Regions from separate parts of the Streptacidiphilus sp. MAP12-16 genome, predicted to be linked through region 1. Evidence: predicted binding sites of a transcription regulator. Region 1 holds the regulator's gene; each other region holds the start of a gene.

Region 1 (9,895 bases):
CGAGGTCTCCAACTGGGCGGCCCGGCCCGAGGCCCGCTGCCGCCACAACGAGCTGTACTGGACCGGCGCGGACTGGTGGGGCGCGGGCCCCGGCGCGCACAGCCATGTGGGCGGAGTGCGCTGGTGGAACGTCAAGCACCCGGCGGCGTACGCGCAGGCGCTGAGCGAAGGGCGCACACCCGCGCACGGCCGCGAGCGGCTCGGCGGCGAGGACCGCCGGGTCGAACGGGTGCTGCTGGAGCTGCGGCTGTCCGACGGCTGCCCGCTGGACCTGCTGCGCGAGGCCGGCCGCAAGGCAGCCGACCGCGCCCTGGCGGACGGGCTGCTCGCCCCCGAGCCGTACGCCGCCGGTCGCGCCGTCCTGACCCTGCGCGGACGGCTGCTGGCGGACGCGGTGGTACGCGACCTGGTGGACTGACGGGCACTGGCGGGCACTGGCGGACTGGCGTGCTCGGGTCGACTCCCGGGCTGAGGTCAGGTGGTGACGAAGTCGATCAGCTGCTCGACCCGGCCCAGCAGGACCGGGTCGAGGTCGCGGTAGGAGTCGACGGAGGCGAGGATGCGCCGCCATGCGGCGGGGGTGTTCACCGGCCAGCCGAGACGGCGGCAGACGCCTTCCTTCCACTCCTCGCCGCGCGGCACCTCCGGCCACGCCGCGATGCCCACCGACGACGGCTTCACGGCCTGCCAGACGTCGATGTAGGGATGCCCGACGACCAGCACGTCCGCGCCGCTGACCTGTTCGGCGATCCGCGACTCCTTGGAGCCGGGCACGAGGTGGTCCACCAGGACGCCCAGCCGTCGCCCCGGCTCCGGCGCGAAGTCGGCGACGATGGCGGGGAGGTCGTCCACGCCCTCCAGGTACTCCACGACGACGCCCTCGATCCGCAGGTCGTCGCCCCAGACCCGCTCCACCAGCTCGGCGTCGTGGCGTCCCTCCACATAGATCCGGCTCGGCAGCGCCACCCGGGCCCGCGCGCCCGGGACGCCCACCGAGCCCGACGCGGTGCGGGCCGGGGCCACCGGGACCGGCGGAGCGACGGCCGCCGGGCGGACCAGCGTGACCGGCCGACCGTCCAGCAGGAAGCCGCTCGGAGTCATCGGGAAGACCCGCAGCCTGCGGTTCCGGTCCTCCAGGGTGACCGTGAAACCCTCCGCCGTCTTCTCGCAGCGCACCACCGCGCCGCAGAATCCGGTCGTCACCTCCTCCACCACCAGGTCCCGCTCGGCGGGCACCTCGGGGGCGGGGGTGCTGCGCTTCCAGGGCGGGGTGAGGTCGGCGCTGTACGAGCGGGGCGGCGGGGTCACAGGCCGGGCGCTCCCCAGACCGGGAACCAGCGGGTCAGATCCTGCTCGACCCGCAGGTCGTCGCCGATCATCGCCTTGATCTGCAGCTCCAGTGCGTTGTCGCGCTTCTCGCCACCCTGCGGCATCGGCGCGAACGGGTAGAAGGTGCCGCGCTTGTAGAGGTAGACCAGAGCGAGCCGACGCCCCTGGGTGTCGGTGAAGTTCACCAGCGAGCAGAGCAGTTGCGGGCCGAAGCCGTTGCTCTCCAGCGCCGTGTTCACCGCGTGCACATCGCTGACCAGGGAGACGACGTCGTCCGCGGCATGGCGCGAGGTCAGCCAGGTGTAGCCGTACGAGTCGCGGGTCGACTCGATGGGACTGTGTCCCCCAGCCGCGGCCCCCCGTTCGGTGTCCATGTCCAGCAGTGCCTGCACGTCCTGCTGCACCTGCGCGAACGCGCCGCCCTCGGCGGCGGCGAAGCAGACCGAGCCGACGCCGGTCGGGGTGAACCCGGCCGCCGCCTGCAGGGTGATCGCGGCGGACGGCAGGCCGAAGAGCTGGTCGAGGTCCGGCTTGACGGGCTTGGTACGGCCGAGCAGGGCGTCAAGGAAGCCCATGGTTGCTCCTCAGGAAGGCACAGACAGGGTCGAAGGCACAGGGGGTCAGGGACGGCGGTCAGGAACGGCCGAGCTCGGCCGAGATCTTGCCGAGCTGCTCCAGACGCTGCTGCAGCGAGGGGTGCGTCGAGAACGCCTGGCTCGCCATCTCCTTCGCCGAGATCGCCGGGGCGAAGTAGAAGGCGTTGAAGGGCTGCGCCCGGCGCAGGTCCTGGGTCGGGATCGCGGCCATCTGCCCGGTGACCTTGGTCAGCGCGGAGGCCAGCGCCGAGGGGCGGCCGGTCAGCAGCGCCGCCGAGCGGTCGGCCGACAGCTCGCGGTAGCGGGACAGCAGCCGGGTCAGCAGGAAGCTGATGGCGTAGACGACCGCGCTGACGCCGATCACGATCAGCATCACCATGCCGGTGCTGTCGTCCCGGCTGTCCCGGCGGTCGAAGCCGCCGAACAGGCCGAACTGCACTCCCACCCGGGTGATGATCCCGGCGAGCACGCCGAGGAAGCCGGCGATGGTCATCACCGCGACGTCCTTGTGCGCCACGTGCGAGAGCTCGTGGGCGAGCACGCCCTCCAGCTCCTCCGGCTCCAGGCGGCGCAGCAGGCCGGTGGTGACGCACACCACAGCGTTCTTCTCGTTGCGGCCGGTGGCGAAGGCGTTGGGGATGTCGCTCTGGGCGACGGCGACCCGCGGCTTCTGCATGTCGGCGAGCGCGCACAGCCGGTCCACGGTCCCGTGCAGCTCGGGGTATTCCTCGGCGGTGACCTCATGGGCGCCCATGCTGAAGGTCGCGATCTTGTCGCTGAACCAGAACTGGGCGATGAAGAGACCGCCTGCGACCACGGCGATGATCGGCCAGGCTCCCTTGAGAACCACCAGCAGGACACCGACGAAAACGACATACAGCAGGCCGATGAAGAACATCGTCGCCAGCATCCGGCTCGTCAAGCCCTTATCCGGTGCAAAGCGTGTCCTGGCCATGGCCCCTCCTCAAAGTGTGCCTTCTCCAGCAATTCTGCCCTGTCGGGCCTACCCACAGGTACGTATGGGGGGGCCCAGCCGTTCCGGACCCGTACCCTCGCGCCTTACACTGGCCGAACGGGTATTGGCACTCCTGCATCCAGAGTGCCAGAACCGGAAGGATGTTGGACCGGGAGTACCCGAGCAGACCGCCAGGCAGGAGGTGCGTGCCCCGTGAACGAGGAGCGCAAGCTCGACGACCGCAAGCTGGCAGTGCTGCGTGCCATCGTCCAGGACTACGTGGGCACCGAGGAGCCGGTCGGCTCCAAGGCGCTCGTGGAGCGGCACAATCTGGGCGTGTCGCCCGCCACCGTGCGTAACGACATGGCGACGCTCGAGGACGAGGGCTACATCCACCAGCCGCACACCAGTGCCGGCCGGGTGCCGACCGACAAGGGCTACCGGCTGTTCGTGGACCGGCTGACCGAGGTCAAGCCGCTGTCCGGAGCCGAGCGCCGGGCCATCGGCAGCTTCCTCGACCACGCCGTCGACCTCGACGACGTGGTGGCCCGCACGGTGCGGCTGCTCGCGCAGCTGACCCGGCAGGTCGCCGTGGTCCAGTACCCCTCGCTCTCCCGCTCCACGGTCCGGCATGTCGAGCTGGTGGCACTCACCCCGAACCGGGTGATGCTGGTGCTGATCACCGACACCGGACGGGTCGAGCAGCGGCTCATCGACTGCCCCTCGGCGGTCGGCGAGACCGTCCTCGCCGACCTGCGCAGCAGGTTGAACACCCGTGCGGCGAACCAGCGGTTCGCCGAGGTGCCGACGCTGCTCCAGGACCTTCCGGAGGCGTTCGAACGTGAGGACCGGGGCGCGGTCGCGGCCGTGCTCACCGCGCTTTTCGAGGCCCTGGCGGAGCAGACCGAGGAGCGGATCGTGATCGGCGGCTCGGCCAACCTGACCCGCTTCCCGCACGACTTCCCGCTCACCATCGCCCCCGTGCTGGAGGCGCTGGAGGAGCAGGTGGTCCTGCTGAAGCTGCTCGGGGAGACGGCCGACGCGGGCATGATGGTCCGGATCGGTCATGAGAACGCCTACGAGGGACTGAATTCAACGTCGGTCGTGTCGGTGGGTTACGGTTCGGGCGACGAGACCGTCGCCAAACTGGGCGTGGTCGGACCGACGCGGATGGACTACCCGGGCACCATGGGCGCCGTCCGGGCGGTGGCAAGATACGTCGGCCAGATCCTGGCTGCCTCATAACGACCCAGCAGTGTCGGGAACGTCGGCGCGAACGGAAGCAAGCGGAGCATTTTGGTGGCCACGGACTACTACGCGGTACTCGGCGTCCGGCGTGACGCGGGTCAGGACGAGATCAAGAAGGCGTTCCGCCGACTGGCGCGCGAACTCCACCCTGACGTCAATCCTGACCCGAAGACCCAGGAGCGGTTCAAGGAGATCAACGCCGCTTACGAGGTCCTCTCGGACCCGAACAAGCGGCAGGTCTACGACCTGGGCGGCGACCCGCTGTCGACGAACGGCGGCGGCGCGGGCCCCGGCGGCTTCGGCGCGGGCGCGGGCTTCGGCTTCAGCGACATCATGGACGCCTTCTTCGGCGCGGCCGGCGGCCAGCGCGGACCGCGGTCGCGCACCCGACGCGGCCAGGATGCGATGATCCGCATCGACATCGACCTCGAAGAGGCCGCGTTCGGCACCACCAAGGACATCCAGGTCGACACCGCCGTCGTCTGCACCACCTGCAACGGCGAGGGTGCGGCCCCCGGCACCTCGGCGCAGACCTGTGACATGTGTCGCGGTCGCGGTGAGGTGTCACAGGTCACCAGGTCCTTCCTGGGCCAGGTCATGACCTCCCGCCCCTGCCCGCAGTGCCAGGGCTTCGGCACGGTCGTGCCCACCCCCTGCCCCGAGTGCGCCGGCGACGGCCGGGTCAGGGCCCGTCGCACCCTCACCGTGAAGATCCCGGCCGGTGTCGACAACGGCACCCGGATCCAGCTCGCCGGTGAGGGCGAGGTCGGCCCCGGCGGCGGCCCCGCCGGCGACCTCTACGTCGAGATCAGCGAGAACGCCCACTCCACCTTCCAGCGCCGCGGCGACGACCTGCACTGCACCGTCACCCTGCCGATGACGGCGGCCTCCCTCGGCACCAAGGTGCCGCTGGAGACCCTGGACGGGACGGTCGAGATCGACGTCCGGCCCGGAACGCAGTCGGGCCAGTCCATCCCGCTGCACTCGCGCGGCATCACCCACCTGCGCGGCGGCGGTCGCGGCGACCTGATAGTGCACGTCGAGGTGCAGACACCCAACAAGCTCGACGCCGAGCAGGAGGAGCTGCTGCGGCGGCTCGCCAAGCTGCGCGGCGAGGAGCGGCCGAAGGGCACCTTCGCCCCCGGCCAGCAGGGGCTGTTCTCGCGTCTGAAGGACGCCTTCAACGGCCGGTCGTGATCAGCTCGGAGCTGTAGCTCGGAGCTGGAGAGAGTAAGCAGGTACGTCGTGACAGCCCCCGTGTTCGTCGTGGAGACGGCGCAGCTCGCGCCCGGCCGTGCGGCCGTGGGCGCGGTCGTCCGCCTGGACGGCGCGGAGGGCCGCCACGCCGTGGCCGTACGGCGGCTGACCGTTGGCGAGCCGGTGGTGCTGACGGACGGCGCGGGCAGCGGCGTGTCCGGCGCCGTCGTCGGTGTTGTCGGCAAGGACGTGCTGGAGGTCCGGGTGCAGGCGGTCCTTGCCGAGCCCGAGCCCCACCTGCGGGTCGTCGTGGTCCAAGCGCTGCCCAAGGGCGACCGGGGCGAGCTCTCGGTCGAGCTGATGACCGAGGTCGGGGTGGACGAGGTCGTGCCCTGGGCGGCCTCGCGCTGCATCACCCAGTGGAGGGGCGAGCGGGGAGCGAAGGCGCTGGGCAAGTGGCGGGCCACGGCCCGTGAGGCCGGCAAGCAGTCCCGGCGGCTGCGCTTCCCCGTGGTGCGGGACGCCATGAGCACCCGGCAGGTCGCCGAACTGCTCGCAGGCGCCGCGCTCGGCGCGGTGCTGCACGAGGAGGGCTCGTTGCCGCTGGCCTCCGCCCCGCTGCCGGCGAAGGGCGACCTGGTGCTGGTCGTCGGCCCCGAGGGCGGGGTGTCCCCGGACGAGCTGGAGCGCTTCGCCGAGGCCGGGGCGGCCCCCTACCGGCTCGGTCCCTCGGTGCTGCGGACCTCCACGGCGGGGGTCGCCGCCGGGGCGCTGCTGCTCGGTCGTACCGGTCGCTGGGGCTGACGGCCTGGGGAGCGACCGGGCGGTGGGCGCCCGAGCCCTGTCGCCCCCAGGCCGTCAGCCACAGCTGATCCGCTGGGAGCGGAAACTTCTGTCGCACGGTAAGTGGTGACAGCTAGGGTGACGGCGTGACAGACGCTGACAGCTACCTCCGTTACCCCCATATCCACGCTGACCTGGTCACCTTCGTGGCCGAGGACGACATCTGGCTGGCTCCCCTGGCGGGCGGCCGGGCATGGCGGGTGACCGCCGACCAGGTGCCGGTGACCCGGCCCCGGTTCTCGCCCGACGGCACCCTGCTCGCCTGGACCTCTACCCGTGACGGCGCGCCCGAGGTGCATGTCGCGCCCGTCGACGGCGGCCAGGCACGGCGGTTGACGTACTGGGGCAGCGCACAGACGGCGGTGCTCGGCTGGACGCCCGCGGCGGGCGGTACGGGTTTCGACGTCCTCGCGCTCAGCTCGGTCGGGCGGATGTCGCGGGCCCACCCGTGGGCGTTCGCGGTGCCGCTGGACGGCGGCCCGGCCCGGGAGCTGCCCTATGGTCGGGTCGGCGGGGTCGCGGCGGAGCCGGAGGGGGAGCGCGTGCTGCTCTCGTCCGCCGGGATGGGCCGCGAGCCCGCGCACTGGAAGCGCTACCGGGGTGGCACGGCGGGGAAGTTGTGGCTGGGCGTCGAGGGCGACTTCGCGCGCGTGCACGCGGACGTGGACGGAAACCTGGACTCTCCGATGTGGGTGACAGGGGGTGCGTCACGGAGTGACCCCCTCGGGGGTGGTGGTCGGGCGACGGGTGGGCGGATCGCGTTTCTGTCGGACCACGACGGCGTCGGCCAGCTGTGGTCCAGCCTGCCGGACGGCTCGGACCTGCGGCGGCACAGCGACCACGAGTTCTACGCCCGGAACGCCGCCACCGACGGCACCCGCGTCGTCTACCACAGCGCCGGGGAGCTGTTCCTGGTCGACGATCTGACGGACGCCCGGCCGCGCCGTCTGGACGTCCGCCTCGGCGGACCGCGCACCGGCCGCCAGCCGTACCCGGTCAGCGCGGGACGCTACCTGGGGGCGGTCTCACCGGACGGGGACGCGCGCTCCAGCGTGATCGAGGTACGCGGGACCATCCACCGGGTCACCCACCGCGACGGACCGGCGCGCACCCTGTCGGCCACGCCTGGGGTGCGCAACCGCATGCCCCAGGCGCTCCCTGACGGAGCGTCGGTGTGGGTCACCGACGCCGAGGGCGAGGACGGCCTGGAGTTCTCCGACGGCCGCCGCGTCGCCGTCGGCAGCCTCGGCCGGGTCGAGGAACTGGCCACCTCACCGGACGGCACCTGGGTCGCAGCCGCCAACCGGGACGGCCTGGTCCTGCTGGTGCAGGTCGACACCGGCGGCATCCGCGAGCTGGACCGCAGCGGAAACGCCCAGGCCAGCGGCCTCGCCTTCTCGCCGGACTCGCAGTGGCTGGTCTGGTCCCACTCGCTCAGCTCGGAGGAGAGCCCGCGCCAGCTCAGGCTCGCCCGCCTCGCGGACGGCACGGTCACCGAACTGACCTCGCCCCGCTTCACGGACTACGCGCCGACGTTCACCACCGACGGCAAGCACCTCGCCTTCCTGTCGGTGCGCGACTTCGACCCGGTGTACGACGAGCAGGTCTTCGACCTGTCCTTCCCGATCGCCTGCCGCCCCTACCTGCTGACTCTGGCGGCGGACACGCTGTCCCCGTTCGGCCCGCAGCCTCAGGGCCGGGCCCTCGGCAAGGGCGGCGACCAGGGTGAGGGCAAGGGCGGCGACAGGGACAGCACTCACGGCGACGCGAACGGCGACGCGAGAGGCGACGCCGAGACCCCGGAGGCGTCCGGCCCCGCCGAGACCCGGCTCGACCTGGAGGGCCTCGCCGACCGCATCGTCCCCTTCCCGGTGCCGAGCGGCCGTTACGCGCGGCTGCGGGCCGTCAAGGGCGGCGTGGTGTGGCAGGAACGCCCGCTCACGGGCGAGCTCGGCAACGCCAGGGCGACCCCGGACGAGAAGCCGGGGCGCAGCAGCCTGCACCGCTTCGACTTCGGCACCCGCCGGGCCGAGACCCTGGTCGAGGCCCTCGACGGGTTCGAGGTCTCCGGTGACGGCAGCCGGCTCGCCGTCGTGGACCGGGACGAACTGCGGATCGTCCCGGCCGACCGCAAGGCGGGAAAGGACGATCCGGACGACGTGGTCACCGTGGACCTCTCCCGGGTGCGCGTCACGGTCGAGCCCGCCGCCGAGTGGCGGCAGATGTTCGACGAGACCGCGCGACTGATGCGGGACAACTTCTGGCGGGTCGACCTCGGCGGCCTGGACTGGGTCGCCGTGCAGCGCCGCTACCGGCCGCTGGTGGAACGGGTCGGCAGCCACAGCGACCTGGTGGACCTGCTCTGGGAGCTCCAGGGCGAGCCGGGCACCTCGCACGCCTACGTCCAGCCGGCGAGGTCCGGGCCCGCCGCGAACCGCCGTCAGGGCCTGCTCGGCGCGGACCTCGCCCGCGCCGCCGACGGCGTGTGGCGGGTCGTGCGAGTGCTCCCCGGCGAGTCCTCCGACCCGGCCGCCCGCTCGCCGCTCGCGGCCCCCGGGGTCAGCGTCCGCGCCGGGGAGTCGGTCCTCGCCGTGGACGGCCGACCGGTGGACCCGGTCACCGGGCCCGCGCCGCTGCTCGTCGGCACGGCGGGCAAGCCGGTCGAACTGACCATCGGCCAGGCCGACGGGGACGCGGTGCGCACGGTCGTGGTGATCCCACTGGCGGACGAGGAGCCGCTGCGCTACCACGACTGGGTCGCGGGTCGTCGCGCGTACGTTCGTGAGCACTCCGGCACCCGCCTCGGCTACCTGCACGTGCCCGACATGGTTGCCAACGGCTGGGCGCAGATCCACCGCGACCTGCGGACCGAGATGCTGAGGGAGGGCCTGGTCGTCGACGTCCGGGAGAACCGCGGCGGCCACACCTCCCAGCTGATCATCGAGAAGCTGAACCGCCGGATCATCGGCTGGGATGTCGTCCGCGGCTGCACCCCGATCCCCTACCCGGTGGACGCGCCCCGCGGCCCGCTGGTCTCGGTCGCGGACGAGTTCTCGGGCTCGGACGGCGACATCGTCAACGCCGCCTTCCAGGCCCTGAAGCTCGGCCCGGTCGTCGGCGTCCGCACGTGGGGCGGCGTCGTCGGGATCGACGGTCGCTACGGCCTGGTCGACGGCACCGGTGTGACCCAGCCGCGCTACGCCTTCTGGCTGGAGGGCTACGGCTGGGGCGTGGAGAACCACGGCGTCGACCCGGACGTCGAGGTGGTCTGCACCCCGCAGGACTGGGCGGCGGGCCGCGACCCGCAGCTCGACGAGGCGATCCGGATCGCGCTCGCCGCGCTGGAGGAGACCCCGGCGGCGACCCCGCCGAGCATCCCCGACCTGTAGCGGGGGCCAGAGGGGTGGGCCGCTGCCGCCTGGCGGCGGCCCACCCCTCCGCCGGTACGATACGACGACACCAGCGACCATGTGCGGGTCTGTTTCGGGCCGCAGCCGAGGAGATGACGACGTGTCGGGAGAGCCGCAGGCGGACTGCCTGTTCTGCAGGATCGTGGCGGGCGAGATCCCGGCCACCGTGGTGCGGGAGACCGAGTCGACGCTCGCGTTCCGCGACATCAACCCGCAGGCGCCCACCCATGTGCTGGTGATCCCCAGGGCTCACTACCCCAATGCCGCCGCGCTCGCCGACGCCGACCCGGCGCTGGCCGGGACCGTGCTGGCCGAGG
Region 2 (9,895 bases), on a different contig from region 1:
GACCCGTATCCCCTGCCGGACCTTCGCCGGGTGGCTGGACCAGCGGCAGTGGGTGAAGCGCTTCACCCAGCGCGCTCTGCCCGGCGCGTACCTGCGGGTGCTGACGCCGGGCGAGGTCCGGGCGGGCGACCCGGTCACCGTGCTGTCCCGGCCGGACCACGGGCTGACCACCGGGATGGTGTTCCGTGCGCTGACCCTCGAACCGGAGCTGCTGCCGCAGCTGGTAGAGGTCGACGCCCTCGCCGCACACCAGCGCGAGGCCGCCGCGCAGAGGCTGCGCGCCCGGCAGCGGAACTGACCGGGCGCCCACCGACGCGCCGAGGGCCCGGCCCCCGCCTGCTGGCGGAGGGCCGGGCCCTCGGGTGCTACCGACGGTGCGTCAGAGCGACGTCAGTGCGAGTGGCCGTGGCCGCCGTGCGAGTGGCCCGCGTGGGCAGCGGCGTCCTCGTCGGCCGGCTTCTCGACGACCAGGGTCTCCGTGGTGAGCAGCAGCGACGCGATGGACGCGGCGTTCTGCAGCGCGGAGCGGGTGACCTTGACCGGGTCGATGACGCCGGCCTTGATCAGGTCGCCGTACTCGCCGGTCGCGGCGTTGAAGCCCTGGCCCTCGTCGAGCTCGCTCACCTTGGTGGTGATGACGTAGCCCTCGAGGCCGGCGTTCTGGGCGATCCAGCGCAGCGGCTCGATCAGCGCGCGGCGGACCACCGCGACACCGACGGCCTCGTCGCCGGACAGGCCCAGGCCGCCGTCGAGCACCTTCTGAGCGTGCACGAGGGAGGCGCCGCCACCGGCGACGATGCCCTCCTCGACCGCCGCGCGGGTCGCCGAGATGGCGTCCTCGAGACGGTGCTTCTTCTCCTTGAGCTCGACCTCGGTGGCCGCGCCGACCTTGATCACGCAGACCCCGCCGGCCAGCTTGGCCAGGCGCTCCTGCAGCTTCTCGCGGTCCCAGTCCGAGTCGGTGTTCTCGATCTCGGCCTTGATCTGCGCGACGCGGGCGGCGACCTCGGAGCCCTCGCCGCCGCCGTCGACGACGGTGGTGGCGTCCTTGCTGATCGTGACGCGGCGGGCGGTGCCCAGCAGGTCCAGACCGGCCTGGTCGAGCTTGAGGCCGACCTCCTCGGCGATGACGGTGGCACCGGTGAGGGTGGCCAGGTCGCCGAGCATGGCCTTGCGGCGGTCGCCGAAGCCGGGGGCCTTCACCGCGACGGCGTTGAAGGTGCCGCGGATCTTGTTGACGACCAGGGTGGACAGCGCCTCGCCGTCCACGTCCTCGGCGATGATCAGCAGGGGCTTGCTGGCGCCGCCCTGCAGGATCTTCTCCAACAGCGGGAGCAGGTCCTGGATGCTGGAGATCTTGCCCTGGTGGATCAGGATGTACGGGTCGTCGAGGACGGCCTCCATACGCTCCTGGTCGGTGACCATGTAGGGCGACAGGTAGCCCTTGTCGAACTGCATGCCCTCGGTGAACTCGAGCTCGAGCCCGAAGGTGTTCGACTCCTCGACGGTGATGACACCGTCCTTGCCGACCTTGTCCATGGCCTCGGCGATCAGGTCGCCGACCTGCTGGTCCTGGGCGGACAGCGCGGCGACGGCGGCGATGTCCTCCTTGCCGTCGATCTCGCGGGCGACCGAGAGCAGGTGCTCCGACACGGCCGCGACGGCGGCGTCGATGCCCTTCTTCAGTCCGGCCGGTCCTGCGCCGGCCGCGACGTTGCGCAGGCCCTCGTTGACCAGGGCCTGGGCCAGGACGGTCGCGGTGGTGGTGCCGTCACCCGCGATGTCGTTGGTCTTGGTGGCGACCTCCTTGACGAGCTGCGCGCCAAGGTTCTCGTACGGGTCGTCCAGCTCCACCTCGCGGGCGATGGTGACGCCGTCGTTGGTGATGGTGGGCGCGCCGAACTTCTTGTCGATGACGACGTTGCGGCCCTTGGGACCGATCGTCACCTTCACGGTGTCGGCAAGCTTGTTGACGCCGCGCTCGAGCGAGCGGCGGGCGTCCTCGTCGAACTGCAGGATCTTCGCCATGCTTTGGGTTTCCCTCTCAAACAACCGAGCCCGGGCACCCGGTCTCACTCAGTGAAGACTGGGGCCCGGGCGGGTCACGACTCTGCGGTCAGCGTCAGCTGTGCTGCGGGGTCTAACTTCTGCTTACTTCTTGTTACTTCTGGACGATCGCGAGAACGTCGCGCGCCGAGAGGACGAGGTACTCCTCGCCGTTGTACTTGACCTCGGTGCCGCCGTACTTGCTGTACAGAACGATGTCGCCGACGGCGACGTCGAGCGGCAGACGCTGGCCGTCCTCGAAGCGACCCGGGCCCACGGCCAGGACAACGCCCTCCTGGGGCTTCTCCTTGGCAGTGTCCGGGATGACCAGGCCAGAGGCCGTGGTCTTCTCGGCTTCGAGCGGCTGGACCACAATGCGGTCCTCGAGCGGCTTGATGGCAACCTTGGAGCTGGTGGTCGTCACGTTCCGACCTCCCCCTTCGGAGATCACGGGGTGATTCATGTCTTGGGTCGCGAAGATTTGGGATGGCGTGGCCGTCGTCGCGGTGCCGGACGCGCCTCTTCGCGGTTAGCGCTCTCACTGGGAGAGTGCCAACCACGACACTAGGCCGCCGTTAGCACTCAGTCAACCAGAGTGCCAACGACGCGCGTGGGCGATGATGAACGGGTGGAGATCGAATCGTTCCGGGCGCTGCTGACGGATGAGGGCCAGGGGCTGCTGGCCGAGCTGCGGGACTTTGTCCCGGGACAGGAACTCGCCGTCGCGACACGTCTGCGGCGCAGCCATCCGGCGGAGCTTGTGTCGGCGGCGATCGGGCAGGCGCGGCTGCGGCAGCGGGCCGCGGCGAAGTTCGGGGCCGACGCAGAGCGGATGTACTTCACCCCGGACGGAGTCGAGCAGGCGACCCGGACCAGCGTCGCGGACTGGCGGGCACGCCGGTTCGCCGAGCTGGGCGTGGGCTACGTGGCGGACCTCTGCTCCGGCATCGGCGGCGACGCGATCGCGCTGGCGCGGGCCGGCATCACGGTGCTCGCAGTCGACCGCGATCCGCTGACCTGCGCCGTCGCGGAGGCGAACGCGGAGGCGCTGGGGCTGAGCGAGCTCATCGTCCAGCAGTGCTCCGACGTCACCGACATCGATCTGACGGCCTGTGAGGGCGTGTTCGTCGATCCCGCACGGCGCGGCGGCCGGGGAAGGATCTTCGACCCCGAGGCCTACTCGCCGCCCCTCAGCGTCGCCGTCCGCGCGGCGCGGGCGGTGCCGCACGCTGCGCTGAAGGTCGCGCCCGGCATCCCGCACGACGCCGTCCCCGAGGGCGCGGAGGCCGAGTGGGTGTCGGACGGCGGCGACGTGAAGGAGGCCGTGCTGTGGTTCGGCACGGACGCCGGGCAACCCCACCGGGCGACGCTGCTGCCGACCGGTGACAGCCTGACCGGCGGGCGGCTGCCCGACCCGGAGGCAGGCCCGGTGCGGCGCTACCTGTACGAGCCCGACGGCGCGGTGATCCGCGCCCATCTGGTCGCCGAGGTGGCGGCGCGGCTGGGGGCCACCCTGATCGACCCGACGATCGCCTACCTGACCGCCGACGAGCTGCTGCCGACGCCCTTCGCCACGCCCTACGAGATCACGGACGTGCTGCCGTTCGGCCTGAAGAAGCTGAAGGCGCTGCTGCGGGAACGCGGCGTCGGCACCGTGGTGATCAAGAAGCGGGGCTCCGCAGTCGAGCCGGAGGAGCTGCGCCGGAAACTCAGACCCGAAGGAGTGAACTCCTGCACGGTCTTCCTGACCCGGGTGGCGGGCGCCCCGACGATGCTGCTGGGGCAGCCCGCGCTGCGGCCGGGAGCCTAGGACCGGTGCGGCCTCAGGGCTGCTGGATGTAGTCGTCGAGGCGGGCGACCGCGAAACCCTGCTCCTGGATGCGCTTGAGCAGGTTGGCGAACATCTGGGTCATGGTCTCGCCCTTGAGCTCCGAGGGCCCCCGGAAGTGCGCCAGGATGATGTCGCCGTCCTGGAGTTTCTTGTCACCGGCCTGGTACTGCATGCCGGTGATCTGCATCGTCTCCTTCCAGTAGACGATGGCGCGGGGGCCGCAGGCCTGCACGGCGGAGTTCAGGCTCGCCGAGTACGCGCCCGCTCCGTACGGGGGGCGGAACAGGTACGGGGCGGTGCCGTAGTGGTCGGTGATGATCTTCTGGTCCCCGCAGACCTCGGTCTTCTGCTGGGCCTCCGAGATGGTGTTCATCGCCGGGTGGTGCAGGGTGTGGTTCTGGATGCTGTCGCCGAGCGCCTGCAACGGCTTGAAGTAGTCGTAGTTGGTCTTGATGGTGTCGTTCATCAGGAACATCGTGATGGGGACCCTGAGGTCCTGCATCATCCGGACGAACGCCGGGTCCTTCTCCGCACCGTCGTCGACCGTGATGAAGACGACCTTCTGGTCGGTCGCGACGCTCCGGAACACCGGGACCTTGCCGGTACGCGTCAGCTTGATCGGCCGGTCCGCGGGCGGGGCCGGCGTCGGCGGCAGCGGGGTGAGGCCCCACCTCGCCCAGGCAGCGGCGTCCGTCGAGGATCCCGTGCCGGTACTCGCCGAAGCCGCGCCCGAGGGTGCGGAGGCTGCCGGGCTCGCTCCGTCGCCCGCGGGGTGCGCCGCTCCGCCGCCACTGCTGCACGCCGTGGCCAGGGTGGCCAGGACGGTGAGGGACAGAGCCCCCGCCGCCGTGCCGAGGGTCCTACTGTGCCGCTCCACCGTGCTGTGCTCCCCGCAACTCGCCCTGACGCGTACGACTCAGGACGGTACCGGCTCCCAGCCGGTTCCCAGTCACCATCCAGGGTCGCCTTCAGCACGCTCCTAGGCGCGGCCCTGTTCGGAGAGCCGGTGCAGATCGGCGTGCGAGGCCGGGACGTGCGTCTCGGTGACCGGCAGCGAGGAGTCGGCGGAGAGATCGAACGCGGACGGGGTGCGGTTGCGCCAGACCATCTCCGCGCCGAGCGCGGCCACCATCGCGCCGTTGTCGGTGCACAGCTTCATCCGGGGCACCCGGAGTTCGATCCCGGCGCGCTCGCAGCGCTCCTGCGCCATGGCGCGCAGCCGGGAGTTGGCCGCCACCCCGCCGCCGATCATCAGGTGGTCCACGCCGTGGTCCCGGCAGGCCCGGATCGCCTTGCGGGTCAGCACGTCGGTGACGGCCTCCTGGAAGGAGGCGGCCACGTCCCGCACCGGTACCTCCTCGCCCGCCCGGCGCCTGGCCTCGACCCAGCGGGCCACCGAGGTCTTGAGTCCGGAGAAGGAGAAGTCGTACGCGGGGTCGCGGGGGCCGCTCAGCCCGCGCGGGAAGGCGATCGCCTTGGGGTCGCCCTCGGCGGCGTAACGGTCGATCACCGGGCCGCCGGGGAAGCCGAGTCCGAGCACCCGGGCGACCTTGTCGAACGCCTCGCCCGCCGCATCGTCGATGGTCGCGCCGAGCGAGCGGACGTCGCTGGTGATGTCCGGCGTGAGCAGCAGCGAGGAGTGGCCGCCGGAGACCAGCAGCGCCATCGTCGGCTCGGGCAGCCGGCCGTGCTCCAGCTGGTCCACACAGATGTGCGAGGCCAGGTGGTTCACCCCGTACAGCGGCTTGTCGAGGGCGTAGGCGTACGCCTTGGCCGCGGACACCCCGACCAGGAGCGCGCCGGCCAGGCCCGGGCCTGCCGTGACGGCGATGCCGTCCAGGTCGCTCGCCTTGATCCCGGCCTCGTCCAGGGCGCGCTGGACCGTGGGGACCATCGCCTCCAGGTGCGCCCGGCTGGCGATCTCGGGGACGACGCCCCCGAAGCGGCTGTGCTCGTCCACGCTGGTGGCAACGGCGTCGGCGAGCAGGGTGGTGCCCCGGACGATGCCGACTCCGGTCTCGTCGCAGGAGGTCTCGATGCCGAGGACCAGCGGTTCGTCAGCCATCGTGGCTCATTGCTCCTACGTCGTTCGCTTCGTCGGATTCGGGGTCGTCGGATTCGGGGTGGTCGGGCTCGGGGTGGTCCAGCCGCATCACCAGGGCGTCGACCCCGGACGGCTGGTAGTAGTTGCGCCGGATGCCGACGGGCTTGAAGCCGAAGCGCTCGTAGAGGCGCTGGGCGCGCGGGTTGTCGACCCGGACCTCCAGCAGCAGTTCCTCGCAGCCGGCGGCCGCGGCCTGGCGGACCAGTACGGTCAGCAGGCGGGGCCCGAGGCCGGTGCCCCAGTACTCCCGGGACACGGCGATGGTCTGGACGTCCCCGCTGCCGGCGACCGCCATGAGGCCGGCGTAGCCGAGGATGCGGCCGTCGGCGGCCTCGGCGACGGTGTACCAGCGGGTGGCCCGGGGGTGCCGACTGTCGGCGAGTTCGGACCAGAACATCCCTGCGGACCAGGAGTCCTCAGGGAACAGCTCGTGCTCGAGGCGCAGCACCGGAGCGATGTCCCACCAGCGCATCTCGCGCAGGTTGACCGACCGCAGAGCGTCCGACTGGTTCATGCCGACGCTCATGCCGGGAGGACCGTCTTGTAGTTCTTGGGCACCTCGGCGTCGGGACGGCGCAGGTAGAGCGGGGTCGGTGGCAGCAGCTCACGGCCCGCGGCGAGCCTTTCGGCGGCGAGCGCGGCGAGGGCGGCGGCCGACTGGTGCTCGGGCATCCCCGGCTGGAGCCGGGTGAAGGCCTCCGGGTAGAGCGCCGCCCCCGCGCCCACGGCGGGGACGTCCCCGATGCGGTCGGCGAGGTCGGCGGGACGGTCCACGGCAGGGCCGTCCACGCGCTCCCCAGAGGCGTCGTAGGAGGCCCAGTAGACCTCCTTGCGGCGGGCGTCCGTGGCGGCGGTGAAGGGCACCGTCAGCCCCGCCTCGCGGGCGGCGTGGGCGATGCCGTCCAGCGTGCACACCCCGTGCACGGGGATGCCGAGGGCGTGGCCGAGCGCGACGGCGGTGACCAGCCCCACCCGCAGCCCGGTGTACGGGCCGGGGCCGACGCCGACGACCACCGCGCCGAGCTGCTCCTTGGCGACGCCGGCCGCGCGCAGCACCTGGTCGATGGTGGGAAGCAGCAGCTCACCGTGCCGCCGGGCGTCGACCTGGTCGGCGGCGGCGAGGGTGACCCGGCGTTCCGTGTCGTAGACGGCGGCGGTGACGGCAGGGGTCGCGGTGTCGAACGCAAGCAGGAGCACGTCACCAGGTTAGACGGATCGGGGTGGCGGGATGAGAAGCTGAGCATTCACACGGTTGCCGACTGCTGGAGGAGAAGTGGCAAGGATCGGTTCCGGCACCGTCGTCACCGGACTGACGGCGTCGGCGCTCGCGCTTGTCACGGTGCTGGCGTTGCAGGCCAAGGGCGCGGTGCACGAGACGCCGACGGCGGCGGGGGGCGGGTCGAGCGGCTCGTCCGGTGCCTCGGCGGGACCCTCGGCGCGGCCGAGTGCGGCGCCCAAACCGGTCGCGGTCCCCGCGGACTCGGGCTCGGGCAAGCGCGTGGTGTACGCGCTGGGAGCCAAGCGGGTCTGGCTGGTCGACCCGGCGCACGCCGCCGCGGACCGCACCTTCACGGTGCAGCCGAGTACGGTCGGCCCGGTGGCGGGGACGTACAGCGTCTACAACAAGATCGCGACGGCGTACAAGGGCTCCGACGGGGTGGAGATCAAGAACGCTGTGCTGTTCACGCGACACTCCGGTGCGATCATCGGCTTCAGTTCGGCCGTGGACGGCACCACCCCGGCACCGGACCCGTCCGTGCACACGGGCGGCATCCGGGAGACGCTGGGGGACGGCCAGGCGCTGTTCGACTTCACCGCGGACGGGACCAAGGTCGTCGTCGTCGCCTGACGGATTCCCGCGGCGGAGTCATTCCCGCCGCAGAGTCCCGGATGCCGGCGTCCGGACGCAGGGACTCAGGCTGCTGCCGACGGCTCCAGCTCCTGGTCGTCCTCGGACCGGTCCACCGGTTCCTCGGGCTCGGCCGGCGGCGTGCTCACTGCGGCGGCGGCTCTCGCGGCGGCCAGCAGCTCGATCATGCTGACGGGCGCGTCCCCCGTGCAGGGGCTGGTACCGGACATGTCGCCTCCCGTAGTCAGGCAGACCTCACTCTCGGCATCATGTGACCATGCCGAATGCTCACACGCAACATCTTCCCGACACCACGTCGGAATAACAACCGGGGCCTGACCTGAAGCACCGGATCAGGCGTGCGCTGCGACCAGCGGGCCCCAGTCGACGCCCGACCAGCGGGAGCCCAGACCCGTCAGGGTGACCCGTCGCCCGTCGTCGGCGCCTGCGTCCGCGACCGGCGCGTCGCCCCCGCCGAGCGCGCGCTCGATCCGCACCTCCAGGCGCGAGTCGGACAGCTCCTCGACCTTGCCCTCGCCCCACTCCACGACCACGACCGAGTCCGGCAGGGAGACGTCCAGGTCCAGATCCTCCATCTGGTCCAGCCCGCCGCCGAGGCGGTAGGCGTCGACATGGACCAGCGCCGGGCCGCCGCCCAACGGCGGGTGGACCCGGGCGATCACGAAGGTCGGCGAGGTGACCGCGCCCCGTACGCCGAGGCCCTCGCCCAGGCCCCGGGTGAGCGTCGTCTTGCCCGCGCCCAACTCGCCGGAGAGCAGCACCAGGTCGCCGGGGCGCAGCAGCGCTGCCAGGGTGCGTCCGAGGTCCTGCATGGCCGTGGCGGCGGGCACGGTGACGGTGATGACGTTGCCCATGATGCGAAGCGAGTCCTTTCAGGTGCTGGACGGGATGGAGTCGGGTGCCCGGGTCAGGGCGTCGGGTGGGTCAGCGCGTCGGGTGGGTCAGGGCTGGGACAGCGGTATCTCCGCCGCCTCGGCGTCGGCGCCCAGCGCCACATCCCGTACCTGCTGCGGCAGCGGCGCGCCCGACTTCCGGGCAGCCTGCTCCAGCAGCAGCGCGAGCTGGGTGTTGACCAGGTCCGGGAGCTCCAGCATCAGCAGGTGGCCGGCGTCAGGGACGATGACCAGCTCGGCGTCCGGCAGTTCGGCGGCGATGGCCTCGCTGTGCCGGGGCGGGGTGAGCAGATCGCGGGTGCCGCCCAGGATCAGGGTGGGCACGTCCCGGAACGCCGCCAGCGCCGCCGTCTTCTCGTGCAGGTCGAAGGCGGGGAAGAACTCGGCGACGACGTCGATCGGGGTGGCCTCCAGCAGGCTCTGGGCGAAACGCTCGACCGCCGGGTCCACGTCCTCGGTGCCGAAGGAGAACTTCCGGTAGATGACCGAGGTGAAGTCGCTGCCGAGCCGGCGGCTGCGCTCCACCAGCTCGCGCTGCCTGCCCAGGGCCTTCAGCACGCCCGGGGCGACCCGGTGCAGCATCCTCGCGCCGTACGCGGGCAGGCCCAGGCTGACGCCGTTCCAGTTGCCCGCGGTGGTGCCGATGAGGGCGACCGCGGCAACGCGCTCGGCGAACAGTTCGGGGTGCTGGTCGGCGAGGGCCATCACGGTCATGCCGCCCATGGAGTGGCCCACCAGCACCAGCGGGCCGGTGGGGGCGACGGCGTCGATCACGGCCATGAGGTCGCCGCCGAGCTGGTCGATGCTGGCTGGCTCCCCGGCCAGGTGGCTGCGGCTGCGCTCGGAGCGGCCGTGGCTGCGCTGGTCCCAGAACACCAGGCGGAGTCCGTCGCGGAAGGCGGCGCGCTGGAAGTGCCAGGAGTCCTGGTTCAGGCAGTAGCCATGGCAGAAGACCACGGTCAGCGGCGGCGTGGGGGCCATCCCGAGCCAGCTTCCGACACCCGAGAGCACCCCGCCGAGGGGCCCCGCAGCGCCCGAGCCGGAGCCGAACCCGGGCCCGGAGCCGTTGGCACGGAGGCGGCCGAGCCAGCCCTTGCGGGGTACGGACCCGCCGTCGGCGGCGGCCACCGCAGCGGCGGGCGAAGGCTCGG
Region 3 (9,895 bases), on a different contig from region 1:
CAGACCAACGGGCGGTCCGGCACGGTCCACTACCGCTGGGTGCGGAGCGACGGCACCGACAGCGGGGTGCTGCAGCAGTCAGTCCCGGCCGGCCTGCACCAGGTGTCGGTGCCGCTGCGCTGGACCGTTCAGGGCAAGGGCACGTTCCAGGGGACGGCCACCGTGTGGATCACCGGTCCTGTCGCCGGCTCCGCCTCCGCGAGCTTCTCCTACTCCTGCCCCTGATCGGCCGTCAGCGCCGCGTACTGCTCCAGGAACCACGCCGACGGCGGCAGCGCCGTGCTCGCCTCGGCCAGCCGCTTGCAGCGTTCGGCCCGCTCCGCACGGGGCATGGTCAGCGCCGTGTGCAGAGCCTCGGCCGTCGCGATGACGTCGTAGGGGTTGACGGCGACGGCGTCCTCGCCGAGTTCGGCGAAGGCGCCGGCCTCGCGGGAGAGGACCAGGGCGCAGCCCTCGTCGGAGACGACCGGGATCTCCTTGGCGACCAGGTTCATGCCGTCCCTGATGGGGTTGACCAGCGCCACGTCGGCGAGCCGGTAGGCGGCGAGCGAGCGCGGGAAGTCGTCGTCCACGTGCAGGATGACGGGCTGCCAGGTCGCGGTGCCGAACTCGTCGTTGATCTCCTGCGCCGTGCGCAGCACCGACGCCGTGTACTCGCGGTATTCCGGCAGGTCGTGTCGGGACGGGTAGGCGAAGGCGATGTGGACGACGCGGTCGATCCATTCGGGCCTGGTACGCAGCAGATGCCGGTAGGCGTGCAGCCCTCGGACGATGTTCTTGGACAACTCGGTGCGGTCCACCCGGACCACGGTGCGGCGGTCGCCGACGGCCTCCCGTAGGGCGGCGAGCCTGAGGTCCACGTCGGGGCGGTGGGCGCGTTCGCGCAGGAAGTCGCTGTCCGCGCCGAGGGCGTGCACCCCGAGCCGGGTGGTGCGTCCCTGGTACGTCACGGTCAGCGCAGCGCGGTCGACGTCCGCGTCGAGGACAGCCTCGCAGCAGTCGGCGAAGGCGCTCGCCCAGCGGCGGGTGAGGAATCCGGCGCGGTCGGCGCCGAGGATGCCGGCGAGCACGTCGCGGGCGACGTCGTCGGGCAGCAGCCGGTAGTAGTCCGGCGGGGCCCAGGGGGTGTGCGAGAAATGCCCGATCCGCAGGTCGGGTCGGAGCTCGCGGAGCAGCCGCGGTGTCAGTGACAGGTGGTAGTCCTGGACCAGCACGGTCGCCCCGGGCGCCGCGGCCTGGGCCAGGGCCTCGGCGAAGGCCCGGTTGTACGCCTCGTAGGAGGCCCACTCGCGACGGAAGGAGGCGCCGAACACAGGGGTGGTCGGCGTGTTGTAGATGAGGTGGTGGACAAACCACAGGGTGGAGTTGGCGATGCCGTTGTAGGCGCGGGCGAAGGTCCCGGCGTCGATGTCGAGCATCCGGACGGAAGGATCGGTGAGGCCCCGCCGGGTCGCGACGCGATCGCCCTCGGAGAGCGCCGCGCAGACCCAGACCGACTCGATGTCGTTGCCGATGGCGGAGAGTCCGGACACCAGTCCGCCACCGCCCCTGCGGTGCGTCAGCGTGCCGTCGTCCTCCACCGTGTAGGAGACGGGCCCCCGGTTGGATGCGAGCAGAATCCGTGCGGGACTTGCGTTGGCCATGAGTCCTACCTTGCCTCTCGCGGAGGGAGTCAAACGGAGGGAGTCAATCAGGGGCTGGAATGGGGAGCCGAATGGCGGAGTCGAACCTCGGAGTCGAAGGTCGGAGTCGAAGGTCGGAGTCGAAGGTCGGAGTCGAACCTCGGAGTCGGTCAGACATCGCGCTCGGGCAGCGTGACGATGGGCGGCCGTTCGACGGTGGGTATGTCGACGGTGGTCGGCGTGAAGCCCGCGGCGGTGCGGGTGAACTGGGTGAGCCGCAGTCTGACCAGGTCGTCGCCGGCCTTGAGCCGATCCGTGCGGGCGAGCCGGTCGAGTGCGGTGAGGTGGATGGTGGCGGCCATCCGGCCGAGCGCCAGCGCGTCCTGGTGGCGGTGGTGCCGCACGCCCACGTCGACCTGGGCGAGGGCGTCCAGACCGGCCAGGTCCAGCGCGTCCACGAGCAGGCCCAGTTCCACGCCGTAGCCGGTGGGGAAGGGCAGCCGCTCCAGCAGCGCGCGCCGCGCCGCGTACTCGCCGCCGAGCGGCTGGACGAATCCGGCCAGCAGCGGCCAGTGCAGGTTGAGCAGCGGGCGGGCGACCAGCTCGGTGACCCGGCCGCCCCCGGCCGGGATGCTGACCGTGCCGTCGGCGGTGTCGGTGTCCAGCGGCCGGTCGTACATGGCCTTGACGAAGGCGACGTCCGGCTCGGTCAGCAGCGGCCCGACGATGCCGGAGACGAACGTGGAGTCGAACTCGCGCAGGTCGGCGTCGATGAAGCAGACGATGTCGCCGGTGGTGACCAGGAGCGATCGCCACAGCACCTCGCCCTTGCCGGGGATGACGGGCAGGTGCGGCAGTATCGCGTCGCGGTGCACGACCCGGGCTCCGGCCGCGGCGGCCGCCTGGCCGGTGCGGTCGGTGGATCCGGAGTCGATCACCACGAGCTCGTCGACCAGCGGGACGTCCTCCATCAGGTCGCGGCGGATCGCGGTGACGATCTCGCCGACCGTCGCCTCCTCGTCCAGCGCGGGCAGTACGACGCTGACGGTGCTTCCGCTCGCCCGCTTGGCGGCGAGCAGGTCGGGCAGCGGGCGGTCGGCGGCCGTCCAGGAGCGGCGGCGCAGCCAGTCCGCGACCTCGTCAAGCACAGGACTCCTCGTCATGGTGTCGTCGTCATGGTGCTGTCGTCATGGTGTTGTCGTCTCGCCTCGCGGACGACTGTGATCGGGGCGGGGCGCTTCGGTTACAGTCTTGGGGACGACGCACACCCGGCGCACATCGGGGGTGCCAGTCTCACAAATGCGTCCGCCTGCTGGGCGGACCGCCATAGAGCTCATCCAGAGGGACTGAGGGAACGGCCCGTTGAAGTCCCGGCAACCCTCCTGCCAGTACAAGCCGTCGCGGCCCTGGTGGGGAAGGTGCCAATTCCGTCCTGCGGCGAGACGCGCCGTGGGGAAGATGAGGAGAGAGGGCCTCGCCATCATGGCTGTCACATCTGTCACCGCACCTTCGCAGGCAGCAAGTCCGCAGGCAGCACCTCCGCAGGTCGCCGCGGAATCCTTCGGCCCCGCCGTCGCCCTGTCCTGCCGCGAGTGCGGCGCACGGACCGCGCTGGCCCCCGACTTCGCCTGTACCGAGTGCTTCGGTCCGCTGGAGGTCGCGTACGAGCTGCCCACCGGCGACCCCGAGGCGCTGCGCGCGCGGATCGAGGCGGGTCCCAACAACATCTGGCGCTACGCGCCGCTGCTTCCGGTGTCCGTCGACGTCGCGACGAAGCCCAATCTGAACCCCGGTTGGACCAAGCTGGTCAAGGCCGACAACCTGGCCCGCGAGCTCGGCGTCACCGGCGGCCTGTACGTCAAGGACGACTCCGGCAACCCGACGCACTCCTTCAAGGACCGGGTCGTCGCCATCGCCGTCGAGGCAGCGCGCACCTTCGGCTTCACCACCCTCTCCTGCTCCTCGACCGGCAACCTGGCCGGCGCGGTCGGCGCTGCCGCGGCCCGTACTGGGCTCCGCTCCTGCGTGTTCATCCCGCACGACCTGGAGGCGGGCAAGGTCGTGATGGCCGCCGTGTACGGGGGCGAGCTGGTCGGCATCGAGGGCAACTACGACGACGTGAACCGCTTCTGCTCGGAGCTGATCGGCGACCCGGCGGGCGAGGGCTGGGGCTTCGTCAACGTCAATCTGCGCCCGTACTACGGCGAGGGCTCCAAGACGCTGGCGTACGAGATCTGCGAGCAGCTGGGCTGGCGGCTGCCGGACCAGCTGGTCATCCCGATCGCCTCGGGCTCGCAGCTCACCAAGATCGACAAGGGTCTGAAGGAGCTCATCGCCCTCGGCCTGGTCGAGGACAAGCCCTACAAGATCTTCGGCGCGCAGGCCGAGGGCTGCTCCCCGGTGTCGGCCGCGTTCAAGTCCGGCCAGGACGTGATCCGCCCGGTGAAGCCGAACACGATCGCCAAGTCCCTGGCGATCGGCAATCCCGCGGACGGCCCCTACGTCCTCGACATCTGCCGCCGCACCGGCGGCGCGGTGGAGGACGTCAACGACGAGCAGGTCGTGGACGCGATCAAGCTGCTCGCTCGTACCGAGGGCATCTTCGCCGAGACCGCGGGCGGCGTCACGGTCGGCGTGCTGCAGAAGCTCATCAAGAACGGCCTGCTCGACCCTGCCGCTGAGACCGTCGTACTGAACACCGGCGACGGTTTGAAGACCCTGGACGCGGTGGAACCCACCACCGGTCTTTCCGCCACCATCCGCCCCACCCTTGACTCGTTCCGAGAGGCTGGCCTCGCATGAGCGTCAACGTCCGCATCCCGACCATCCTGCGCACCTACACCGGCGGGGCCGCCGAGGTGGCGGCCGAGGGCGCGACCCTGGCCGCGGTCATCGACGACCTGGAAACCAACCACAACGGCATCCGGGGCCGCATCCTCGACGACACCGGCAAGCTGCGCCGATTCGTCAACGTGTACGTGAACGAGGACGACGTGCGTTTCGCGGACGGCCTGGAGACGGCAACTCCGGACGGTGCGGGCGTCTCGATCATTCCCGCCGTGGCCGGCGGCTGAGCCGTCCGACCTGCCGAACCCGGCTATCCCCATAGCCGACCGGTCGTAAGCCGGGGCGCCCGCACATTCGGGGCGTCCCGGCTTTTCGCATTCATGTCCGTCCCCCGTGCACGGGGCTGACCGGGCGTAGGGGTAGAGTGAGTTCCGGTTGCTTCTGACCGTCTCACCAGTTACTGCGCAGTCGGCGCAGGATTCAAACCCCCTTCGCTTCCGCCACGTGCGCCACCCCTGAATCACTCCTGCACCACCGGCAGTCCAGCGCGATGCCCCGTCCCGTTGGCTGAGACGGGAACCGGCGCGGAGGCGCGCTCGAAGCATCAGAAAAACCGAAGTGATTTGTCGGGTAAGTCTGCTATGCCCGGACCGCTTTGCGGGCGTTTGTTTGCATTGATTCGCCGCTGTCCCTTAACGCCCGCCAAGAATTCTCCGCCTTATGCCCTGTTGCGGAGGGCATCTGAGTGGATACATTCAGCGTCGGTTGAGCGCTGCGCCACGCGTCGGCGTCTCGGCCCGGTCCGCGGAGTGCGGTCCGTGAAAGGGCCAGTAATAGGGGAGTTTGGAATGGCTCAGGGCACCGTCAAGTGGTTCAACGCGGAGAAGGGGTACGGCTTCATCGCGGTCGACGGTGGTGCGGACGTGTTCGTCCACTACAGCGCGATCCAGATGGACGGGTACCGGTCGCTCGAAGAGGGCCAGCGAGTGGAGTTCGAGATCTCGCAGGGTCAGAAGGGTCCGCAGGCGGACATGGTCCGCGTGGTGTGACCGGTCGAGCGATCGCTGACTGACGACAGGACCGGCTGGGCCTCGTTCCGAACGAAGCGCAACTCAGGTCTTCCAGTAGGCCCGTGCCCTCTTCGGGGTGCGGGCCTCTCGGCGTTCCGCGCCCCTCGCCACCGCCCCTTCACACTCCATCTGCTTGCACTCGGAGGGGTCGAGTGCTAATCATTGGCGTTAGCACTCTGAGGTAGAGAGTGACAACGGGCCGGGTAGGTGAGGCCCCGGGCGCGACGGGAAGGAACCGTCGCAGGTCGGGTCCGTCCGTCGCGGGCGCCAGCGCGGTCCATACGAAGCCACCCTGTCCGGGAGGACCACTTCCATGGCCAAGATCATTGCCTTCGACGAGGAAGCTCGTCGCGGCCTTGAGCGCGGGATGAACCAGCTCGCCGACGCTGTCAAGGTCACGCTCGGTCCGAAGGGCCGCAACGTCGTCCTTGAGAAGAAGTGGGGCGCCCCCACGATCACCAACGACGGTGTCTCCATCGCCAAGGAGATCGAGCTCGAGGACCCGTACGAGAAGATCGGTGCCGAGCTCGTCAAGGAGGTCGCCAAGAAGACGGACGACGTCGCGGGCGACGGCACCACCACCGCCACCGTTCTCGCCCAGGCGCTCGTCCGTGAGGGCCTCCGCAACGTCGCCGCCGGGGCCAACCCGATGGCGCTGAAGCGCGGCATCGAGAAGGCCGTCGAGGCCGTCTCCGCCGAGCTCCTCGCCCAGGCGAAGGATGTGGAGACCAAGGAGCAGATCGCCTCCACCGCCTCCATCTCCGCCGCCGACCCGCAGATCGGCGCGCTCATCGCCGAGGCGATGGACAAGGTCGGCAAGGAAGGCGTCATCACTGTCGAGGAGTCGCAGACCTTCGGTCTGGAGCTCGAGCTCACCGAGGGCATGCGCTTCGACAAGGGCTTCATCTCGGCGTACTTCGCCACCGACCTGGAGCGTATGGAGACCTCGTTCGAGGACCCCTACATCCTGATCGCCAACTCCAAGATCGGCGGGGTCAAGGACCTGCTCCCGATCCTGGAGAAGGTCATGCAGTCCGGCAAGCCGCTGCTGATCATCGCCGAGGACGTCGAGGGCGAGGCCCTGTCGACCCTGGTGGTCAACAAGATCCGCGGCACCTTCAAGTCCGTCGCCGTCAAGGCCCCGGGCTTCGGCGACCGCCGCAAGGCCATGCTCGGCGACATCGCCATCCTCACCGGTGGCACTGTCATCTCCGAGGAGGTCGGCCTCAAGCTGGAGAACGCAGGTCTGGAGCTCCTGGGCCGCGCCCGCAAGGTCGTCATCACCAAGGACGAGACCACCATCGTCGATGGTGGCGGCGAGAGCGACCAGGTCGCCGGCCGGGTCAACCAGATCCGTGCCGAGATCGAGAACAGCGACTCGGACTACGACCGCGAGAAGCTCCAGGAGCGCCTGGCGAAGCTCGCGGGCGGCGTGGCCGTGATCAAGGCCGGCGCTGCGACCGAGGTCGAGCTCAAGGAGCGCAAGCACCGCATCGAGGACGCCGTTCGCAACGCGAAGGCGGCCGTCGAGGAGGGCATCGTCGCCGGTGGCGGCGTGGCCCTGCTGCAGGCCTCCTCGGTGTTCGAGAAGCTGGAGCTCGAGGGCGACGAGGCCACTGGCGCCAACATCGTCAAGGTGGCCCTTGAGGCCCCGCTCAAGCAGATCGCCTTCAACGCCGGCCTCGAGGGCGGCGTCGTGGTGGAGAAGGTGCGCAACCTGCAGCCCGGTTGGGGCCTCAACGCTGCCACCAACGAGTACGTGGACCTGATCGCGGCCGGCATCATCGACCCGGCCAAGGTCACCCGCTCCGCTCTGCAGAACGCGGCCTCCATCGCCGCGCTCTTCCTCACCACCGAGGCCGTCATCGCCGACAAGCCCGAGAAGGCCGGTGCCCCCGCGGGCGGCGGCATGCCGGGCGGCGACATGGACTTCTGATCCACGGCTTCGGCCCGGATCGGAAAGCACCTCTCGCGAGGCGGTCCTCCCCACCACGGGGAGGGCCGCCTCGCGGCGTTTCCCCGCTCCCGGCACGTCCGGGACAATGAACGGATGGACGCCGACACGCTCGAAGCAGTACTGCACACCGCCCGCGCCGGGGTGCTCCGCGACCTGACCGCCCGCGACGTCGCCGACGCCGCCGTCGTCTCGATGCTCGAGGACGCCGTCGCCCAGCGGCGCTGGTGGGTCGAGCAGTGGCCGGAGGGGGCGGAGTACCTGCTCGGGCTGGTCGCCCAGGACATCCAGGACGCGCTGCTGGAGGCCTACGGCCGCTGGCCGTTGTGCGGCTCCTGCGCCGCCGACGGCGAGCTGCACGCGCTCGCCGTCGAGCCGGAGCTCGGGGCGGACCCGCACTGGGTCTGCGAGAAGGCGGGCGTCGTGGTCGCTGCGGTCGGCGAGCTGCGGCCGTGATCCTCATCGACCCGCCGACCTGGCCCGGGCACGGACGGCTCTGGTCCCACCTCGTCAGCGACACCTCCTACGACGAGCTGCACGCCTTCGCGCGTACGATCGGCGTCCCCGAGCGCGGCTTCGAGCGGGACCACTACGACGTGCCCGAGCGGCTCTACGCGGCGGCTGTGGCGGCCGGTGCGCAGCCGGTACCGAGCAAGGAGCTGGTGGCGCGGCTGATCGCCGGCGGGCTGCGACGGCGGAAGAGCTCTACTCGCTGACGTCGCTGACGTCGCCGTCGTCGCCGTCGTCGCCGACGCCGTCGCCGTCGTCGCCGACGTCGCCGAGTTCGGCCAGCTCGGCTGCCAGGTTGCGCCGGGCCGCCGCGTCGTACGCCTCCCACGCGGCCCGCGTGCGGAACAGGGCGGGCAGCGCGAGCAGCTGCCGCAGGATCGCCGCCCGTCCGGCGCGGAAGTCCGGCTCGGGCACGAACGCGTACTCGGCGCGTATGGCCGCCGTATAGGCCGCGTAGGCCCGTTCCGAGCCGCCCAGCACGGCCAGGTCCGCGTCGCACAGCACCTCGCCGTTGCGGTCGCCCGGCGCCGGATCGTGGCTCTCCGTCAGCCGCACCAGTCGGGCCACCTCGGCGACGGTGGCCGCCGGGACACCCGCCTCGGCCAGGACCCGGGACGCCAGCCGGGCGCTGCGCTCCTCGTTGCCCGAGCGGTCCGGCGCGTAGACGGCGTCGTGGAACCACGCGGCCAGGCGTACCGCGTCGGCGTCGTCGGCGTCGCCGGCGAGGTCGTCCACGGAGGTCAGCACCGCGTCCAGATGGGCGAGCGCGTGGTACCGCCGCTGCGGCTCCGACCACCGGCGCAGCAGCTCGTCGCCGAACGGCGCGGGGGCCGGGGAGTTCGCGTCCACGACCCGTTCCAGCAGCGGGATCCAGCGTCCGAGCAAGGTTCGGGCCAGCTCGGTGTCGGGGTGCGTCGGCGATGTCATGACGCCATTGTGAGGGAGTGGCGTGTGTGAAGTTTGCGTGATCAAGGGGCGGTCAGGACTCGCCGCGCAGCGCCTGGATATGGCAGTCTTAGGAATATGTCTAGACCAATCTTCGAGGTGATCGCCACATCCGCGCAGGATGCGGTGGCAGCAGCTGCCGGTGGTGCCGACCGCCTTGAGCTGGTCACCGACATGGCCGCCGACGGACTGACCCCCAACGTCGAGGAGTTCGCCCGCATCCGGGCGGCCGTGCACATCCCACTCCGGGTCATGCTGCGCGACCGTGACGGCTTCCAGCCGCGCGACCTGGACCAGCTGTCCGCCACGGCGGAGGCGCTGCGCGCGGAGGGCGCAGAGGAGTTCGTGCTCGGCTTCCTCACCCCCGAGGGGGCGGTCGACCTCGACGCGGTGCGCACCGTCCTGGCCGCGGTCCCGGGCTGCCGCTGGACCTTCCACCGCGCCCTGGACAACGCCGCCGATCGCGCGGCGGTCCGCGCCGCGATCGACGGCCTGCCGGGGCTCGACACCATCCTGACCGCGGGATCGGCGTCGGGCGTCGCCTCGGGCCTGGACGTCCTCGCCGTCGAGGCCGCGCGCTCCGGCGAGCCCGGCTACAGCCCGCGGATCCTCGTCGGCGGCGGCCTCAAGGCCCACCAGGTGGCGGATCTCTGCGCGATCGGCATCGACGGCTTCCACGTCGGCGGCATGGTCCGCACCGGCGGCTGGGACACCCCCGTGGACACCGGCCTGGTCCAGCAGTGGCGCCGCCTCGTCGACGCCGAGGCCCACGCCGTGGCGTAGGGCCTGTCTGCCTGGCGGCTCCATGCACAGCAGGGGCGCGAGGCTCTGCTTGATCAACCGCGTGTGCGACCAGCCGCCTACGGAGGTGCAAGGTTGGCAGCGCGCCGGGTTCATCGTGCAGAGCCTCGCCGCCCCATGTGCCGGTCGGTCTTCACCTGCCGGCGGAGCCGGTCAGCGGTGCGCCGCCAGCGCCTGCGGCAGCGGGCGTGCGTGCAGGACCGTCA

The links. The regulator HrcA, encoded in region 1, represses chaperone genes, less so after heat shock. The targets are predictions, from matches to a motif close to TTNGCACTCNGNNNNNCNGAGTGCNAA.
Region 2: a site for HrcA is predicted at 2,060-2,086, ahead of groL (chaperonin GroEL). Genes of this name have one in related genera too.
Region 3: a site for HrcA is predicted at 5,648-5,674, ahead of groL (chaperonin GroEL). Genes of this name have one in related genera too.

What each region holds. Positions count from the first base shown of each region.
Region 1 covers NZ_JBGCBY010000011.1:1,212-11,106, forward strand. The annotation lists gene hemW (radical SAM family heme chaperone HemW) at 1-418, shown strand, start outside; gene ABIA33_RS16380 (DUF3097 domain-containing protein) at 475-1,308, opposite strand; gene ABIA33_RS16385 (hypothetical protein) at 1,305-1,904, opposite strand; gene htpX (zinc metalloprotease HtpX) at 1,963-2,880, opposite strand; gene hrcA (heat-inducible transcriptional repressor HrcA) at 3,094-4,125, shown strand; gene dnaJ (molecular chaperone DnaJ) at 4,180-5,325, shown strand; gene ABIA33_RS16405 (16S rRNA (uracil(1498)-N(3))-methyltransferase) at 5,374-6,129, shown strand; gene ABIA33_RS16410 (PDZ domain-containing protein) at 6,255-9,557, shown strand; gene ABIA33_RS16415 (histidine triad nucleotide-binding protein) at 9,679-9,895, shown strand, end outside.
Region 2 covers NZ_JBGCBY010000001.1:401,916-411,810, reverse strand. The annotation lists gene ABIA33_RS01905 (MOSC domain-containing protein) at 1-298, shown strand, start outside; gene groL (chaperonin GroEL) at 391-2,028, opposite strand; gene groES (co-chaperone GroES) at 2,162-2,470, opposite strand; gene ABIA33_RS01890 (SAM-dependent methyltransferase) at 2,675-3,856, shown strand; gene ABIA33_RS01885 (polysaccharide deacetylase family protein) at 3,870-4,754, opposite strand; gene tsaD (tRNA (adenosine(37)-N6)-threonylcarbamoyltransferase complex transferase subunit TsaD) at 4,857-5,942, opposite strand; gene rimI (ribosomal protein S18-alanine N-acetyltransferase) at 5,935-6,495, opposite strand; gene tsaB (tRNA (adenosine(37)-N6)-threonylcarbamoyltransferase complex dimerization subunit type 1 TsaB) at 6,504-7,178, opposite strand; gene ABIA33_RS01865 (hypothetical protein) at 7,255-7,830, shown strand; gene ABIA33_RS01860 (hypothetical protein) at 7,896-8,060, opposite strand; gene tsaE (tRNA (adenosine(37)-N6)-threonylcarbamoyltransferase complex ATPase subunit type 1 TsaE) at 8,184-8,705, opposite strand; gene ABIA33_RS01850 (alpha/beta fold hydrolase) at 8,793-9,895, opposite strand, start outside.
Region 3 covers NZ_JBGCBY010000003.1:115,422-125,316, forward strand. The annotation lists gene ABIA33_RS04440 (hypothetical protein) at 1-225, shown strand, start outside; gene ABIA33_RS04445 (trehalose-6-phosphate synthase) at 210-1,643, opposite strand; gene ABIA33_RS04450 (glucosyl-3-phosphoglycerate synthase) at 1,793-2,770, opposite strand; SAM riboswitch class I at 2,953-3,087, shown strand; gene thrC (threonine synthase) at 3,105-4,424, shown strand; gene ABIA33_RS04460 (MoaD/ThiS family protein) at 4,421-4,696, shown strand; gene ABIA33_RS04465 (cold-shock protein) at 5,258-5,458, shown strand; gene groL (chaperonin GroEL) at 5,793-7,415, shown strand; gene ABIA33_RS04475 (hypothetical protein) at 7,530-7,889, shown strand; gene ABIA33_RS04480 (DUF4031 domain-containing protein) at 7,886-8,149, shown strand; gene ABIA33_RS04485 (hypothetical protein) at 8,139-8,870, opposite strand; gene ABIA33_RS04490 (copper homeostasis protein CutC) at 8,967-9,671, shown strand; gene ABIA33_RS04495 (AAA family ATPase) at 9,843-9,895, opposite strand, start outside.